One region of the Xanthomonas cerealis pv. cerealis genome, then DNA from elsewhere that is predicted to be linked to it. Evidence: riboswitches for the same ligand, from Rfam matches in the RefSeq annotation. Region 1 holds a riboswitch; the other holds the start of a gene.
What was found. Region 1 has a riboswitch for cobalamin ahead of E4A48_RS18025 (ribonucleoside-diphosphate reductase subunit alpha). Riboswitches for the same ligand answer to the same signal wherever they lie in the genome.
Positions count from the first base shown of each region.

Region 1 (4,407 bases):
GCGGGCGCATGGCGTTCCCGCGGGAAGGCCATGCGCGCGTCGGCGCCGCTACGGGGTGGCGATCAGCTCGAGCACCACTCGCATTCGCTGATGTCGATGTCGTTGGAGCGCACGTAGTAGGTGGTCTTCAGGCCTTCCTTCCATGCGGTCATGTGCAGGTCGAGCAGGGTGCTGGCGCGGATCGTGCTGGGCACGTAGAAGTTGAAGCTGATCGACTGGTCGACGTGGCGCTGGCGGCGCGCGTTCTGGCGCACGCTGGCGAACTGGTCGACCCGGTAGGCGCCCTTCTCGTAGTACGGATAGGTGTCCACGTTCAGGCCCGGGGCCACCACCGGGCGGCGGAAGTCCTTCTTCTCTTCGTAGTAGAACGCGCTGTAGATCGGGTCGATCGAGGCGGTGGAGCCGGCGATCTGCGCGGTGCTCATGTTCGGCGCCACCGCGATCATCCACGCGTTGCGCACGCCGTTGATGCTGACCTGCGCAGCCAGTTCCTGCCACTGCGCGCTGTCGTAGCCGCGCTTGCTGAAGTACTCGCCGTTCTGCCAGTCGCTGCCCTTGAACACCTTGTACGCGCCCTTCTCCTTGGCCAGCGCCAGGCTCGCCTGGATGGTCAGGTAGTTGATGCGCTCGTACAGCTCGTCGCAGTAGTCCTCGGCCTGCCGGGAATTCCACTCGATGCCCTTCTGCGCCAGCAGGTGGTGCCAGCCGAAGGTGCCCAGGCCGATCGCGCGGTACTTCTGGTTGGTGATGGTGGCCTGCGGCACCGGCAGATCGTTGAGATCGATGACGTTGTCGAGCATGCGCACCTGCACCCGGATCAGCCGCTCCAGCACGTCCGGCGACAGCAGGTCCGGCTGCGCGGTGACCGCACGGCCCAGGTTCACCGAGGACAGGTTGCACACCACGAAGTCGCCGGCCTGCTTGGTGGTCACGATCTGGTCGCCGCTGATCATCTCCTGGATGACCCGGGTCGGGCTCATGTTCTGCAGGATCTCGGTGCACAGGTTGCTGGAATAAACCATGCCCTGGTGCTTGTTCGGGTTCATGCGATTGACTTCATCGCGATAGAACATGAACGGGTTGCCGGTCTCCAGCTGGCTGACCATGATCCGCTTGAGCATGTCGATGGCCTTGACCACCTTGCGGCCGATGCGCTCGTCGGCGACCACTTCCTCGTACTTGGCGCGGAACGTGCCTTCGCCGCGCTTCTCGTCGAAGAAGTCCTGCAGGTACCAGCCCTTGACCTCCTTCACCTCGTGTGGGTCGAACAGGTACCACTCGCCGCGGCGCTCTACCGCTTCCATGAAGATGTCCGGCACGCACACCGCGGTGAACACGTCGTGCGCGCGCAGGCGCTGGTCGCCGTTGTTCAGGCGCAGGTCCAGGAACGCCTCGATGTCGCGGTGCCAGATGTCCAGGTACACGGCGATGGCGCCCTTGCGCTGGCCGAGCTGGTCCACCGACACCGCGGTGTTGTTGAGCTGCTTGATCCACGGCACCACGCCGCCGCTGGAATTCTTGACCCCGCGGATCGCCGAGCCGGACGAACGCACGTAACCCAGGTAGGCGCCAACGCCGCCGCCGTGCTTGGACACGCGCGCCACGTCGGTGTTGGAGTCGTAGATGCCCTGCAGGCTGTCGTCGACGGTGTCGATGAAGCAGCTCGACAGCTGCCCGCCGATCTTGCCGGCGTTGGCCAGCGTGGGCGTGGCCACGGTCATGTACAGGTTGGACAGCGCCCAGTAGGCCTCGCCGACCAGCTGCATGCGGCGTTCGCGCGGCTTTTCGTCCTGCATCAGGTACAGCGCGATGGTCAACCAGCGCTCCTGCGGCAGTTCGTAGACCTTGCGCGAGTTGTCGGTGGCCAGGTAGCGCGTGGCCAGCAGGTACAGGCCGTTGTAGGCGAACAGCTTGTCGCGCTCCGGGTCGATCATCTTGCCGGCTTCGGCGAGTTCGTCCTTGGAGTAGTTCTTGAGGATGTCGATCGAGTACACGCCGCGGTCGGCCAGGCTTTCCTGCAAACCGACGTAGGAGCCGTACTTCTCGCCGGCATCGTAGAAGCGGTTCTTGCTGGCGCGCTTGTACAGGCGATGCAGGTACAGGCGCGCGGCGAAGTACTCCCACTCCGGCGTGGCGATGTCTACGCGCGACTCGGCCTCGCGGATCAGGTAGTCGACCATCTCGTCGGCCGACAGGCTTTCCTTCTTCTCGACGAAGGCGAACGCCTTGCGCTCGTAGTCGGCCACGTCCAGCTGCGGGAACTCGGCATGGATCCGGTCCAGGGTGCGCTGCAGGCGCGAGCGATCGAAGGCCATGCGGCGGTTGCCGCCGTCCTTGACGATCCAGGTCACGGCGCGCTGGTCGTTGCTCGGCTCGCTGGCGGCCGCATCGGGCTGCGCCGCGGCGGCGGCGGCAGGCGTGGGATCGACGTCGGCGGTGTCGAGGGGGGCTGCGGCCGGCAGGCTGTGGGTCTGGCTCATGAAGGTCTCCAAGCGTGGTGCACCTGGCTGCCTGACCCTCGCAGGCAACGGTCCGACCGGATCAGCAGGTGGAGACGCGGTGTCGCAAAGACCGCAACGGCGCAGGCGCGAGGCCTACGGGCGGTCAACGCTTCACCGACCCTCTCCCCCCGGAGATGCAACGGTCGGCGCCGCGCTGTGTGCATCGCGCGGCTGTCGGCAGGTCTTCGGGCTGATGGGCGACGGCCGATGGCCGGTGTCCTAGCCCGTCGCTTCCCAAGGCAGGGCGCCTCAGTGCGGGGACGGGTTCGTTCCCAATTACCGCTGCGGGGCAGCGCAGGCTTGAGCGCTCGCGCGCCACACCGGCTTCCCTTTTGATCCCGCAACCTGGTGGCCGCTGGAACCGACCACCACAAGATAGTGGGGTCTCTGGGCGCCGTCAACGCTAAATGTAGTCATAAAACCGAAAACTCAAGCGGGGCAAGAGTTTGCCGTGGAGGGCGGCAAAACCCTGCGGCCGGGCGCCGGATCGCGCCTGGAGCGGGCCGTATCGCATACGCTGCAAGGGCTGCCGCGGCGGCACTGGCGGTGTGTCGCGATTGCCGCGGCGAGGCGCTTGCGCCGGCGTCAACCCGCCGGCCAGCGCTGCAGCAACAGCGCCAGTGCCGCCGCGGCGCTATCGCGCCAGTGCAGATCCGCGCGTGAAGACAGGCCGCTGGGCTCGGGATTGAGGTCGACCACGTAGGCGCCACGCTCCTTGGCGCACCGCGGTAGCCCGGCGACCGGATGGACCAGGCCGGAACTGCCGATCACCAGCACCAGGTCGGCCGCATCGGCGGCCGGCAACGCTTCGCCGAACCAGACCACGCCCGCCAGCCCCACACCAGTGCCGGGTCCGCCCGCCAGGCTTCCCAGGTAGCCAGTTGCTGCGGATCGAAGCGCGCCCACAGGCTGTCGTCGTGGCCACGGAAGGTCGGCACGCCGCTCTCGGCGGACATACCTGCGCCAGTGAGGACCAGCGGGCGACGCGCGCCCTGGATGAAAGCGGCGACGGTCTCGGCGTTGTAAGCGGAGCTGAGCATGGCACACGCAAAGATGATGGCCCTCGCGCTATTACATTGACCCAGTTCCACCTCAATCTGCAGCACAGCAATGCCGCCGCGGCTGTGGGTACCGCAAAAGGTTGGGTACGAAGGCGATGCAATCGCTATCGCCATGACAGGCGGCCCGCCACCATTCGTCCGCCAGCTCTGCCGCGCCGAGGGGACCCGGTAGATCAAAAGCAAAAGCAAAAGCAACAGCAGCGGCGACTCTCTCGGCCATGGGCCAACGACCGCCGCGCGTGTAAAACAGGGCGATCGCGCCCGCTCACATCCGGAACACGCCCGACCAAGTCGGTTCCGCCGGCACGTTCAAGGCCGTCTAGTTCTCCGCCGACCAACTGCCGCCCTCGCTCTCGATGGCGTCGCAGCGCATGCCAGGCTGGCTCGGCCATTGCCGTATGGCAGACAACAAAAAACCCCACCGCGCAGGACGCGCGACGGGGTCTTAGGACACGCCGCATCGATCAGTCGAGGACGACCAGATTCACGTCGATGTTGCCGCGGGTCGCGTTGGAGTAGGGGCAGACCTGGTGCGCCTTGTCGACCAGCGCCTGCAGCTCTTCGCGCGGCATGCCCGGCACCGCGATGCGCAGTTCCACCGCGATGCCGAAGCCGCCCGGGATCTGGCCGATACCGACGCTGCCTTCGATGCTGATCTCGCCCGGCAGCTTCTGCTTGTCCTGCGCGGCCACCGCCTTCATCGCGCCGATGAAGCAGGCCGAATAGCCGGCCGCGAACAGCTGCTCCGGATTGGTACCGTCGCCGCCGGCGCCGCCCAGTTCACGCGGGGTGGACAGCTTCACGTCCAGCGCCTTGTCGGAGGACACGGCGCGGCCTTCGCGGCC
Region 1 covers NZ_CP038228.1:4,080,595-4,085,001, reverse strand. The annotation lists gene E4A48_RS18025 (ribonucleoside-diphosphate reductase subunit alpha) at 63-2,480, opposite strand; cobalamin riboswitch at 2,661-2,882, opposite strand; gene E4A48_RS21485 (SIR2 family protein) at 3,087-3,305, opposite strand; gene E4A48_RS21480 (Sir2 family NAD-dependent protein deacetylase) at 3,269-3,541, opposite strand; gene E4A48_RS18015 (organic hydroperoxide resistance protein) at 4,027-4,407, opposite strand, start outside.

Region 2 (4,407 bases), 840 kb from region 1:
CCGCGCTGCGCTCGCAGCCGCTGGCGACCGGCTTCATACCAACTGCCGTCTGCCCGTGCGCGCGCAGCGCATGCAACAGCGCGGTGCTGGCGACAGTCTTGCCGATGCCGGTATCGGTGCCGGTGACATAGAAGGCGGGGACGCTCATCGTTGCAGGATCCTCGAGGTCGGCGCATGCGGCGCGGGCGCGCAGGATAGCCGGGCCAGACGCCGGCGCACAGGCCGCCAGCGGCCGCTGCTAGACTCGCCTGATGTTCGCTTCCTCTTCGCTCACCGGCAGCAAGCCGGAACAGTACGCTCAACTGCTCGCGCAGGCCCGTTCCCTGGTCAGCGGCGAGCCCGACCGCATCGCCAATGCCGCCAACCTGGCGGCATTGGTGTACCACGCGCTGCCGCGGCTGAACTGGGTCGGCTTCTACCTGTACGACGGCAAGGAACTGGTGGTCGGGCCGTTCCAGGGCCTGCCCGCGTGCGTGCGTATCCCGCTGCACAAAGGCGTGTGCGGCGCCGCCGCCAGCACCGGCCAGACCCAGCGCATCGACGACGTCGCGGCCTTTCCCGGGCATATCGCTTGCGATGCGGCCTCGCGCTCGGAGCTGGTGGTGCCGCTGCTGCGCGACAGCGCGCTGGTCGGCGTGTTCGACCTGGACAGCCCGGACCTGGCGCGCTTCGACGCCGACGACCAGCACGGCCTGGAGGCGATCGCCCAGGTCTTCGTCGACGCGCTGCGATGAGCCGGCGATGAGCACCGAGAAGCTGCGCAACATCGGTCCCAAGAGCGCGGCCTGGCTGCGCCAGGTCGGCCTGCGCACGCAACAGGATCTGAACGCCGCCGGTGCGGTGGGCGCATTCCTCAAGGTCAAGCGTGCCGGCTTCAAGCCCAGCCTCAACCTGCTGTACTCGCTGGAAGGTGCGCTGACCGGCTGCCATTGGCAGGAACTGCCCGAGGCGCGGCGCGCGCAACTGCTCGGCGAACTGGAAACCGCGGCGGCGCAACTGCCGGCGCAACGCCGCCTGCCGGTGGCCGGACCGGTGGCGACCACCCATTTCGACCGCGACGGCGACCGCAGCGACACGCCTTATGCGGAGGACGCGCACGACGCCTCCGGCGGCCATGCGTACGACGCCGATCAAGAACCCGACGGGGATGGCCACACAGGCGAGCGCGACGCCAACTGATCCGTGCGCCGCAGCGGCGATCGCGTACAATCGCGCCGCGTCAAGGTGACCCGCCGGCTCCGGCCTGCAGGTTGAAACGGGAAGCCGGTGCGTCTTGCGACAAGGCCGGCGCTGCCCCCGCAACGGTAAGCGATCCGCGCTGACGACTTACGCCACTGTGCCTGGCATGGGAAGGCGTCGCAGCCGGGAGTCCGACTCCCAGATCGCCAGCCCGGAGACCGGCCTTGCAGTCCACTGGTTGCGATGCGGAGGGCGTTGCGGCGTGCCGCGCCGCGTCTGGCGCCGTCCGCTTGCACCTTCCGTCGCGACTTCTTTGCCGTCACAGCGCGCCCGCGCGCCGGAGTTGCCCCATGTCGTCCCGCCTGCTTTCGGTCGCGATCGCGTCCGCCCTGTCCCTGCCCTCGCTGGCGCTCGCCGCCGATGCCGCCACCGACCTGGACCAGGTCGTGGTCACCGCCACCCGGACGCAGATCTCGGTCGAGGACAGCGTGGTCCCGGCGCAGGTGATCGACCGCGCCGAGATCGAGCGCAGCCAGGCCACGTCGCTGGCGCAGCTGCTGCAGGGCCGCGCCGGCATCGGCGTGTCCAACCAGGGCGGGCTCGGCAAGCTGACCACGCTGAGCCTGCGCGGCAGCGAATCGGACCACGTGCTGGTGCTGGTGGACGGCGTGCGCATCGGCTCGGCCAGCGCGGGCCTGGCCGCGTTCCAGGACCTGCCGCTGAGCCAGATCGAGCGCATCGAGATCGTGCGCGGCCCGCGTTCGAGCCTGTACGGCTCAGATGCGATCGGCGGCGTGATCCAGATCTTCACCCGCCGCGGCGGCCAGGGCCTGCAGCAGAACCTGAGCCTGGGCGCCGGCAGCAACGGCCTGCGTGAGGCCAGCGCCGGCTTCAGCAACCGCGGCGAGCGCGGCTGGCTGTCGGTGCAGGGCGGCTACCAGAACACCGACGGCATCAACGCCTGCAACGGCTCGGCTACTCTGTTCGCCGGTTGCTTCGTCGACCAGCCGGACCGCGACGGCTACCGCAACAACTCGCTCAGCGCGCGCGGCGGCTATGCGTTGAGCGACACGCTGCGCATCGAAGGCCAGGCGCTGAACATCGACAGCCGCAACGAGTACGACGGCGATGCGCTGTTCGCCGGCAACGAGGCCGACAACACCCAGCAGGTGGTCGGCGGCAAGCTCGACTGGACCCCGTCCGAGCGCGTGCACCTGGCCGCGCAGCTCGGCCGCAACAGCGACCAGGCCGACAGCTACTACCATGCCGCCGGCAGCGACACGCGCAGCTTCGTCAGCACCTTCGACAGCCGCCGCGACAGCGCATCGCTGCAGGGCGATTTCGGCCTGGCCGAGGGCCACCTGCTCAGCGCCGGCGCCGACTGGCAGCGCGAGCAAGTCACCGGCACCACCGCCTACGACGTGGACCAGCGCGACAACACCGGCGTGTTCGCCGAGTACCAGGGCCGCTTCGGCGCGCAGCAGGTGCAGGCCAGCGTGCGCAGCGACGACAACGCGCAGTTCGGCCAGCACACCACCGGCAGCCTCGGCTGGGGCCTGGCGCTGGGCGGCGGCTTCAAGCTCACCGCCAGCCTCGGTACCGGCTTCAAGGCGCCGACCTTCAACGACCTGTACTACCCGTTCTCCGGCAATCCGGAACTGAAGCCGGAGAAGTCCAAGAGCGGCAACCTGGGCGTGGCGCAGTACGCCGACAGCTGGAACTGGACGTTCAACGTCTACGAGACCCGCGTCGACGACCTGATCTCCTACGACGCCGCCAGCTTCCTGCCGGTCAACGTGGACAAGGCGCGGATCCGCGGCGCCGAGTTGACCGGCTATGCCACGCTGGCCGGCTGGGAACTGTCGGCGCAGCTCAGCCATGCCGATCCGCGCAACCGCAGCGACGGCGCCAACCGCGACAACTGGCTGGCGCGGCGCGCGCAGGACACCGCACGGCTGGACGTGGATCGCGGCTTCGGCCCTGTCAAGGTCGGCGTCACCGCGTCCGGCAGCGGCCACCGCTACGACGACGCGGCCAACAGCGTGCGCCTGGCCGGCTACGGCACGCTGGACCTGCGCGTGGAATACGCGTTCGCGCCGGACTGGACGCTGCAGGCCAAGGCCAGCAACGTGTTCGATCGCGACTACCAGACCATCAGCTGGTACAACCAGCCGGGCCGCGAGTACGCGCTGACCCTGCGCTACGCGCCGGCGGCGCGCTGAGTGGCGAAGGGCTGCGCCGGACCGCGCAGCCCTTGGTGCGGTCGTCGGGTCGATTGCAGCGGCATGCGCGCGATAGCCAGCCTTAACCCAACGCCAGCAACTCGCGCATGTCGTCCATCAGCAGCACCACGTCCGCCGCGGCCAGGTCCAGGTCGCGCGGATAGCCGTAGCGCACCAGCGCGGCCGGCATGCCGGCCGCGTGCGCGGCCTGCAGGTCGGTGCCGGAATCGCCGACCATCAGGCAACGCGCCGGCGGCTGCGCGAACTGCTGGGCCAGGTGCAGCAGCGGCAGCGGGCTGGGCTTGCGCTCGGCCAGGCTGTCGCCGCCGAGCGCCGCGGCGAACGCATCGGCCACGCCAAGATGGCGCAGCAACGGCAACACCAACGCCGACGGCTTGTTGGTGCACAGCGCCAGGGTCACGCCGCGCGCGCGCAACTGTGCCAGCGCCTCGGCCACGCCCGGGTACAGGCCCGGGCTGCGCAGCAGGCAGGCTTCGTAGTGGCGCATGAAGGTCGGCATCACCGCATCGATCGGGGTGGCGTCGTGTGCATGCCGCCACGCGGCTTCGACCAGCTTGCGCACGCCCTCGCCGATCCAGCCGAGCACGGTGGCCTCGGGCACGCGCGTCAGGCCGAATTCGGCCAGCGTGCGATTGAGCGCTTCGGCGATATCGGCGCCGCTGTCCACCAGGGTGCCGTCCAGATCGAACACCACCAGCGCATACGGAAATGTCATGTCGTTCCTGGGTGCGAAAAGCGGCGCCCATTGTAGGCGCCACGCTCAGTCGCGATCCCAGTACGGCACTTCGCCGAAACGCGCGACCAGGAAATCCAGGAACACGCGCACGATCGTCGGCTGCTGCCGGCGCGACGCATACACGCCGAAGATGTCCATCGTGTCCAGTGCATGGTCGGGCAGCACGCGCTGCAATTCGCCGCTGCGCAGCAGCGCCGCGGCCTGGTAGGTCGGCAGCATCGCGATGCCGGCGCCGGCGCGCACCGCCTC
Region 2 covers NZ_CP038228.1:3,244,114-3,248,520, forward strand. The annotation lists gene bioD (dethiobiotin synthase) at 1-148, opposite strand, end outside; gene E4A48_RS14315 (GAF domain-containing protein) at 252-734, shown strand; gene E4A48_RS14320 (TfoX/Sxy family protein) at 742-1,179, shown strand; cobalamin riboswitch at 1,206-1,420, shown strand; gene btuB (TonB-dependent vitamin B12 receptor) at 1,530-3,401, shown strand; gene gph (phosphoglycolate phosphatase) at 3,484-4,137, opposite strand; gene E4A48_RS14335 (LysR family transcriptional regulator) at 4,183-4,407, opposite strand, start outside.
Region 2: another riboswitch for cobalamin. It lies ahead of btuB (TonB-dependent vitamin B12 receptor); the one in region 1 lies ahead of E4A48_RS18025 (ribonucleoside-diphosphate reductase subunit alpha).